DNA from 2 places in the Paenibacillus sp. FSL P4-0338 genome. Region 1 is predicted to be linked to the other one. Evidence: riboswitches for the same ligand, from Rfam matches in the RefSeq annotation. Region 1 holds a riboswitch; the other holds the start of a gene.
What was found. Region 1 has a riboswitch for glycine ahead of gcvT (glycine cleavage system aminomethyltransferase GcvT). Riboswitches for the same ligand answer to the same signal wherever they lie in the genome.
Positions count from the first base shown of each region.

Region 2: it holds a riboswitch for glycine, as region 1 does, so the genes downstream of both, MKZ07_RS22225 (amino acid permease) here and gcvT (glycine cleavage system aminomethyltransferase GcvT) in region 1, are expected to answer to the same signal.

Region 1 is NZ_JBBOCG010000001.1:4,595,136-4,599,796, reverse strand. It holds gene gcvPA (aminomethyl-transferring glycine dehydrogenase subunit GcvPA) at 1-871, opposite strand, end outside; gene gcvT (glycine cleavage system aminomethyltransferase GcvT) at 868-1,992, opposite strand; glycine riboswitch at 2,073-2,173, opposite strand; glycine riboswitch at 2,177-2,274, opposite strand; gene gcvH (glycine cleavage system protein GcvH) at 2,459-2,851, shown strand; gene MKZ07_RS20205 (flagellar motor protein MotB) at 2,952-3,827, opposite strand; gene MKZ07_RS20200 (flagellar motor protein) at 3,824-4,609, opposite strand.
Region 2 is NZ_JBBOCG010000001.1:5,055,292-5,059,952, forward strand. It holds gene MKZ07_RS22220 (helix-turn-helix transcriptional regulator) at 63-1,010, opposite strand; gene MKZ07_RS22225 (amino acid permease) at 1,045-2,421, opposite strand; glycine riboswitch at 2,561-2,640, opposite strand; gene MKZ07_RS22230 (DUF5643 domain-containing protein) at 2,769-3,725, opposite strand; gene MKZ07_RS22235 (ABC transporter permease) at 3,921-4,661, shown strand, end outside.

The DNA of each region.
Region 1 (4,661 bases):
TCCGGCGCATGAGCGGCTCGGCAACGGCGAAGAATCCGCAGGTCGGACCGCCGAGCGAAGCGGCAATTCCCAGCGGCTGCGCGTCACCGACAACGATATCTGCGCCAAGCCGTCCGGGAGACTCCAATACGCCAAGTGCAATGGGATTCGCGCTGACGACAAGCAGTCCCTTAACCGCATGGATCAGCGGTTCGATCCCGCGCAGATCCTCAATCCCGCCGAAGAAGTTGGGGGACTGAACCAGAACGGCAGCGGTATCGCTGTCGATGGCTTCGGCCAGCTTGGCAAGATCCGTTACCCCGTCAGCATAGTCAATCTCTACAATTTGCAGACCCCAGGCGTTGGCGGAGGTACGCAGCACCTGACGCGCTTCCGGGTGAACTGTACGGGAGACAATCAGTTTCTTGCGTTTGGTGGCGCCTGCGGCCAACACAGCCGCTTCGGAGAAGGCGGTTGCGCCGTCATACATACTGGCATTGGCAACCTTCATGCCGGTCAGCTCACAGATATAGGATTGGAATTCAAAGATCGCCTGAAGCTCCCCCTGGCTGATCTCCGGCTGGTAAGGAGTGTAGGCAGTATAGAATTCCGAACGGGAAATCACATGGTTGATGACGACCGGAACGTGGTGGTCGTACAATCCGGCGCCCAGGAAGCTGGTGTGGGTATCGAAGTCGGCATTCTTGTCAGCCAGGCCCTTCATATGGCGAAGCAGTGCGTATTCGTCCAAGGCGCCGGACATCGGCAGGGTTCCCTGGTAACGGACAGACTGCGGAATATCGGCGAACAGCTCATCGATGGATTGTATGCCTACGGTCTCCATCATTTCTGCGCGGTCTTGCTCAGTCATTGGCAGATAGCGGTGCTTCATTGCGGCTTCACTCCTTGGCTTCTTTTGTAGAATGGGGCTTTGATGACGGCAGCCTTGAGCTGCTTGCCGCGAATCTCCACGTACACCTCTGTGCCGATCTCCGTATAGGCAGCGTCCAGCAGGGCGAGTCCGAGATTCCGCTTCAGGGTCGGGGACTGGGTGCCAGTCGTTACTTCACCGATCTTCACTCCGTCCGCGTACACAGGGTAGTGGGAACGGGGAATGCCGCGGTCGATCATCTCCAGGCCCACAAGACGCCGGGGCAGACCGGCTTCCTTCTGCTTCAGCAGGGCATCGCGGCCGATGAAATCGCCGGCGTCCAGCTTCACGAAGAACTGGACACCGGCTTCAAGCGGCGTAATCTCCGCCGACAGCTCCTGGCCGTACAGCGGCAGCTTGGCTTCGAAGCGGAGCGTATCGCGTGCGCCGAGTCCGGCAGGCGTCAGGCCATGCGGAGCGCCAGCGTCCAGCAGGCCGTTCCAGAGTGCTGCTGCTGTATCTGCGGGAGCATACAGCTCGAAGCCGTCCTCACCGGTATATCCGGTACGGGAGAGCAGGACGGTGACGCCGCAGACTTCAGCGTGTTCGAGGAAGTGGAACGGCTTAAGCTCTGTTAGAGACACCTGCGTGACCTTGGCCAGAATCGTCTCTGCCAGCGGACCCTGCAACGCGAGCAGCAGCGTCTCATCCGAGATATTCTTCAGACTGACGCCGCTGAATTCAGCGGTAAGATGCTCCTGCAGCCACTGGAAGTCCTTGTCGATATTGGACGCATTGACGACAAGCATGTAACGCTCCACGCCCAGCCGGTATACCAGCAGATCGTCCACCACTCCGCCGCTTGGGTAGAGCATCAGGGTGTACTGCGCTGCGCCGTCTTCCAGGCGGGTGACATCATTCGTGGTCATTCTCTGGAGGAAGGCTTCTGCACCGCTCCCGGTAACCATGAATTCCCCCATGTGGGAGACATCGAACAGTCCGGCCCGTTCACGGACGGCTTCATGCTCCTTCACGATGCCGGTGAACTGCACCGGCAGCTCCCAGCCGCCGAAATCAATACATCTGGACTCCGCATAAGCGGCATAGAGGTCATAAAAAGGCGTTCTTCTCAAAGACTCCATCTTGTCACTCCCTTGGTCTGATTACATACGAAAAAGGACAGGCGAAAGCCATTATGCACGCATGCATAAATGGACTTCCGCTCTGTCCTTGGTACCTGAGAGTTACCCTGCAATGAAGCGCAGGTTTCCCCGTTGGTGATCCGTGAAGCCTGCGGCGCAGGCACCCGGATGCTCTCCAGAGATGCGTCCGGCAAAGGTCCTTTTGCCTGAGAGATTCACCCATCCCGGGCTTACTCCTTCGGCGCTGTCTTCCTGTGAGACAGTCTCTCCCTATGCCATCATTCGCAAACCATATGTTTTTCTACTGACTCCATTAAACCGGGTAACCCTCTGCCCTGTCAATCAAAAAACGTCAAAAAGTTGACAAATTTAATTTTACTGTCAGTTATATTGACATTAGGCAAGCCGATAACTTAGGCTATAACTAAATTTAGAACTCCAATTACGGAAAAGAGGCGGCTTGGACATGAGTGAAGTGCTTGACAACCTGCTATACAGCGAAGAGCATGAGTGGGCGCAGCAGGGCGAGGGACGCGTAGTACGTGTAGGGATTACGGATCATGCGCAGCATCTGCTGGGCGATATCGTGTTTGTAGAATTTCCGGAAGTAGGCGCGGCGATCTCCGCAGGCGACAGCGTGGGCAGTATCGAATCCGTGAAGACCGTATCGGAGCTATATTCACCCGTATCAGGCAAGGTGACCAAGATCAACGATGCGCTGGAGGCCAGCCCGGAGCTGATCAACGATCACCCTTACGGGGACGGCTGGATTTTTGAGCTGGAGCTTGATGCAGAGTTCGGAGAGGCAGTAACCGGCCTGCTGGATGCGGCTGCGTACAAGGAACTGGTTGGGGAATAAAAGGTAGCTTATTTGCGGAAGCGGATGTTAATACGGCAGACCTCTCTTTATAACATTAGATGTTACTAATGTGAGAGGTCTGTCTTTTTGCGTCTGTATCTTACTCCTTCTCCTGAAGCTGGCGCAGCACAATCAGTTCAACCCGGCGGTTCCGCTGCTTTCCCTCAGTGGTTGTATTATCGTAAGCAGGCCGGGTATCGGCATAACCTGCGTACTGGAAGGTATCAGGGCTCAGCCCCTCTTTGTCCAGAAAAAAGCGCAGGACGGACAGCGCCCGGGCGCCCGATAACTCCCAGTTGTCTTTGTACACTGATCCTGGTGTCACGGGAACATTGTCGGTGTGGCCTTCGATGCTGATGGTAGCGCCGATACCGCGGAATAGGCCGGAGAGCTGGCGCAGTGCAGGGAAGGCAGGGGATTTCAACTCAGCCTTTCCCGCATCGAACAGGAACCGGTCACTCAGCGTGATGGCAATGCCCTGCGGCTTATCAGCAACAAAAATCTGTTCCCCAAGGTTATTCTCCTCCACATACTCCGTGATGACGCCCATAAGAGCAGCCAGCTTCGCTTCCTGTTCCCGAAAAGCAAGCTCGCGCGCTGACGGCTGGTGCCCCGCCCCATCTCCTGTTTGCCCGGTTCCATTCAGCCCGTCCGCATCCGCAGAGTCTGTGGCTGAAGGAGCGCCAGTGTCTCCACCGTCTTCATTATGACCCTTCGAAACGCCAGCCCCGGTGATTCCCTGATTGCCTTCCAGCACGCCGCTTCCGCCTTCCAGCACTGCACTTCCGCTCTTGAAGGTATCCGATAAGGAGCCGCTGACAATGGCATACTTCTGCGAATCCAAGCTGCTCATAGCATACAGAATCACGAAGAAAATAAGCAGAAGCGTGATCAGATCCGCGTAGGTAATCATCCAGCGGTCCCGGCTCTCCTTGCCGGCGGCGGCACGGGGCTGCCGGCGGTTTCTTTGTCTCATAGCGGTTCCTCCGGGCTGGTGCGGATGCTGCGTTTAGGAGCGTCTGTCAGGAAAGGGGCCAGCTTTTGCCGGACCAGATGCGGGTGATCCCCATTCTGCAGGGACAGAATGCCGACGAGCAGCATCTCCATGGTGCCCAGCTCACTTTGGCTGCGGGATTTGATTTTGGAGGCGATGGGTAAAAAGAGTAGATTGGCACTGGCTACGCCATAGAGTGTTGCTGTAAAAGCTACGGCAATCGACGCACCCAGATTGGAAGGGTCCGTTAAATTGCTTAGAACCCGGATTAGCCCCATAACGGTACCGATAATGCCCATGGTCGGTGCATAGCCGCCGGCGGCTTCGAATATTTTGGCATAGCCTTCATATTTCAGCTCCTTGGCATCCATCCCAAGCTCCAGGATCTGGCGGACCTGATCCGGGTCATTGCCGTCGACAATCAGAAACAGGCCTTCACGGGTGAAGGGATCGGGATGTTCTTCTGCCCGTTTCTCCAGGGCGAGAACACCGCCGCGCCGCGTGAGTGCAGCCATGGCAATCAGCTCTTCGGCTTGTTCCCGGCTGGTATCCCGTTGCCGGTCAAAAGCCAGGCGGAGCGCCGCCGGAATGCTGCGGAGCTTGGACCCCGGGAAGCTGATGAGCACCGCCGCAAGGGTGCCGCCGAACACGATCAGGGCAGCATTGGGCTGCAGCAGGCCGGACAGGCTGCCGCCTTCCCACAGAAAACCGCCGATCATAGCGGCAATTCCGGCCAGCAGGCCGAGTATTGTAATGAAATCCATAAATTCAGGCTCCTTAAATTTCTATATATTATGGTTTGCAACAGTCTGGGCA
Region 2 (4,661 bases), 460 kb from region 1:
GGCAACTCCTTTATTCTTAAGGTCTGACCTGAATATACACAACCGCTCCTGACAACGTTATGTCAGTAGCGTTCCAGCATTCTCACCGTTTCCTCCCGCACAAGCTTCCGCAAGGCTTCCGGCTCCAGGACAACTGCCCCCGCTCCCCAGCCAAGCACCCATTGCAGCAGGTCCCCGGGCTGGCGTACGCGGAAGGTCATATGCCTGCCGTCTGCCCGGTCCTCCACGGCCTCCAGATAAAAGTTATTCGATTCAGCCGCCTTGTCAGCTATCTCGGGATGCACCAAAATACACACGCGTACATGGCGGTCATCCTCCGGCTGATACTCGTGCAGATCGAAATCCGCAGGCACTTCGAACCGGTCATCCAGAACGGTAAGCCCGCTCATTCTGGATAACCGGAAATGACGGATTTCCTGCCGCAGCCAGCACCAGGCGACCAGGGTCCAGGCGCCTCTGTTCAGGACAAGTCCATACGGCGAGGCGGTTCGGATACTCCGGTGACTTCCGTCAGCTTCCTGTCTGCCCTTCGTATACCCGAAGCTGATCTTCCGCTGATCCAGAATCGCGCGGCGGATCTGCTCCATGTACTCCTTCTCCTGTCCTTGCAGCTTATCTTTACTGGTACTCAGCAGCAGGATGCTCTGGCGGAGCCGGGCAGCATTCTCCTTGACATCACCCGGCAGAATCGCTTCAATCTTCCTGCCTGCTGCGGATGCCCGGTTACCATACTCCGTATCGAACCGCTGCTCCACGAAATCTGTCCCGATCAGCAGAGTCACAGCCTCCTCCGCTGTGAAGCTGACCGGGGGCAGGAAATACCCCTTTACCAGTGAATATCCCTGACCTGTAGCTCCTACCACCGGCACTCCGGCTTCACTAAGCGCCTGGATATCGCGGTAGATGGTTCTTACACTAGTCTCGAAGACAGACGCCAGATCCTCTGCCCGTACGACCCCTTTGCGCTGCAGCTCCAGTACGATGGCTAACATGCGGTCTGTCTTGTTCATGCGGCGGCTGCACCCTCTTCATCCTGAAATCAGTTTATGTATTGATTATACTGATTTCCTGTTCGTTTTTCTCCTTACGGCTTCTGATGGAGTACAGAACGAACAGCAGAATGAACCAGAGCGGAGTAAACAGCAGCGCCGGACGGGTCTCGTCGGCAAAGAGCATGATCACTAGAATGGCGGCGAACAGCGTCAGGACAGCATAGTTAATCACCGGGGTGAACGGCGCTTTGAATTTGGAAGCGGCATGTAAATCCGGGCGGTTCCTTTTATACTTGATATGGCAGACCAGCACAACGCCCCAGACCCAGATGAAGCAAATGGCGCTGATTGTAGTCACGATGCCGAAGGCCTGACCCGGAATAAGCTTGCTGAGCAGCGCTCCGGCAGAGATTACTATAGTAGAAATAAACAGGGAATTCGCAGGCACATGATTCCGGTTCAGCTTGCCGAGCTGAGGGGAGGCCTGATTCCTTCTGCTCAGATTGTAGAGAATCCGGCTGGTCGAGAACATCCCGCTGTTGCAGGCGGAGGCCGCCGAGGTTAAGACCACGAAATTGATAATTCCCGCAGCAATCGGAATCCCGACCAGACTGAAGGTGCGCACGAACGGACTTTCAGACGCGCTAAGCTGGGTCCAGGGATTAATGCACAGCAGCACGAAGAGCGCGCCTACATAGAAGAACAGAATCCGCAGCGGAATTTTGTTGATCGCGGACGGGATGTTTTTCTCAGGATTCGCCGTCTCCGCTGCCGATACCCCCACCAGCTCCACGCCGACATAAGCGAATACCACCATCTGGAAGGAGAACAGGAAGCCCTTCACCCCGTTCGGGAATACGCCCCCGTGCTCCCAGAGATTGCGGACCGACACTGAGCCTGCATCCGTCTTGAACTGGGTCACCAGCAGGACAATCCCCAGGCCGATCAGAGCCAGAATCGTAACTACCTTGATCAGAGCAAACCAGAATTCGAGTTCCCCGAAGCTTTTGACCGTTAGCAGATTGAGTCCGAGCAGAATGATCAGGCAGATCACGGCCGGTACCCACTGCGGAATATCGAACCAGTACTGCACATAGACGCCCACTGCAATCACATCGGCCATCGCCGTCATAATCCAGCAGAACCAGTAGGTCCAGCCTGTAATGAATGCCGCGCGCGGCCCCAAGTAATCCTCAGCAATGTCTGTAAAAGATTGATACCCCGCCTTCGAGAGCAGCAGTTCCCCCAGCGCACGCATCACAAAAAACACGGCGATTCCCACGATCAGATACGTAAGCATGATGGAGGGCCCGGCCTGCTGAATTGCCTTGCCCGATCCCAGGAATAAACCTGTGCCAATCGTACCTCCGATGGCGATAAGCTGGACGTGCCGGTTTGCAAGCTCTCTTTTTAATTCTGTCTGTGCCATACCTGTTTCCCCCTTAATGTATACAATGCTGAAAATACGCAAAAAGGAGACTGGATATCATCCAATCTCCCGGTTCATAAGAGGTTCCAAATAAGCTATCTGCCCACGCTGAAGGGAATCAGCCAGGGAAATAGAAATCCGGTACTCTTCTGTCCTTTTGCCTGAGATTGTGAACCCTTCGGCGCTGCGGTCTCCCGCAGTCTCTCCAGAAGCTGCTCCAGCTATAGTGTGATCCATAGCCTTCATAGCTTGCGAATATTTAATTATTTGAAGCGGACTTCATCTAAATATTTGTCAATTCTATTCATAGCCCAGACTTCTGTCAATAACATTAGTTACATCGCTTGTTATTTAACCGTAATTTTGGTTTCCAGATCTTTATAATAGGTTTTAGCCCATTGGCCCTGTTTGTCCTTGAACATTTTCCCGCTGGCATCCTTGGCATACGTAAACGGCTTAACACTAATGGTCTTCGGGACGGCCGGAAAAGCACCGTAGTTCTGCTCCTCAGTACCGCTTGTCTTAACCTTCTCAAACGGCTTGCCCCACGGCGAGCTCACATTCCCTTTCTCATCCACAAGGTCATATAACATTCTCTCCGGGCTCACCTTGGACTTGGCCGCCGCCGGAACTGCGCCCTTGAAGCTCACCTGCAGAGACATTGTTAACGGGGTCATCTGGAAGGATGTCACTGTGTAGCTGAATGTGCTGTTCTTCTTGGAGACGCCCGGCTTCAAGCTTAAGAGGGTCCCCAGCTTGTTCACTTGAACTTTAAAAACAAACGGCTCCTTCACCCCGTTGGCGTAAGTCTTCAGCGTAAGGTCGAATTTATCCGGGATTTGCTGCTTCATCGCGCCCTTATTCAGATAGATCAAGGCTGTGTCCGTATCCTCCGGATTTGTACTGATGGAAGTATCGTACAACAGCTTTTTCCCATTGATTAACACGTCCACATTCCTGGTCTGGTCTAGGAAAGAACCGTTCTTGTCCACCGTCCCTCCGTCCTGCCGGATGCCTGCGATAAATTGATTACTGTCATAGGTCAGATCGGTTAGTGTCAGGGTTACCCCCTCCTGGGTCACGGCCTGATTCGGGGCGGCAGCAAGCTTTTTCTGAACAATCGCCTTCAGAGTGGCGTTATCGCTGGCCGCGAACACGCTGCCCGCCTTATTATCCTTGTTAACATCGGCTGCCGCCGCTACGGGTAAAGAGTATCCCCCGCCGACAACTGTCCCTCCGAGTACAGCGGTTACTGCTGTTGCTATAATTGCTTTCTTCATCGTATTTAAGCTGATCGTGTACATAGCTTTTCTCCTTTGCTTTTGAAGAATATACAAGAATAACGCTTCCCGGCTGCTAGTTTGTGACATAAGTACAGAAATAACGTCTCTGCATAAAAGTCATTTTTGAATAAACAGAGTCATTTACAAGAAAGAATTCCGTTCATCCGCTCTACTATAATAAATTCATCCAGAACAAGTAGAGTGAGGTTAGAACTTATGGCAAATCCTGCACCACAAGCTATGAACACCAAGCTAGCGCCACCGCCCCAGGGCCGTTTCGGCCGTCTGCTGCACAATATCGTGCGATACCGGGTGCTGCTGTTGATGCTGCTGCCCACGTCGATTATCTTTTTCATCAACTGCTATATTCCGATGTTCGGATTATTCATTGCCTTCAAGAACATCAACTACATTGATGGCATTATGGGCAGTCCCTGGGCCGGGCTGGATAACTTCCGGTTCCTCTTCGCCACCTCTGACGCCCTGCGGGTGACCATCAACACCGTGGGTTACAATGTGGTCTTCATTATCTCAGGCCTTATTCTCTCCGTCTCGCTGGCGATTGCGATCAATGAGGTGCGTAACAAGCTGGCCTCGAAGTTCTTCCAGACCGTGATGATTATGCCGAACTTCCTGTCCATGGTCGTGGTCAGCTTCATCGTCTATGCCTTCCTGCACCCGGAGTACGGCTTCCTGGTCAAGCATATTCTGCCGATGTTCGGCTACTCCTCGGTGAACGCTTATATGCATCCTAACGCATGGCCTTACATTCTGTGGATCACCAAAATGTGGCACTCCATCGGGATCGGCAGTGTCATCTACCTTGCAGCCATCACCGGCATCAGCGAAGAGTTGTACGAAGCTGCGGTGATGGACGGGGCCAGCAAATGGCAGCAGATTACCAAGATTACCCTGCCGCTGCTTACGCCGATCATGGTGATTCTCACGATTCTTAAC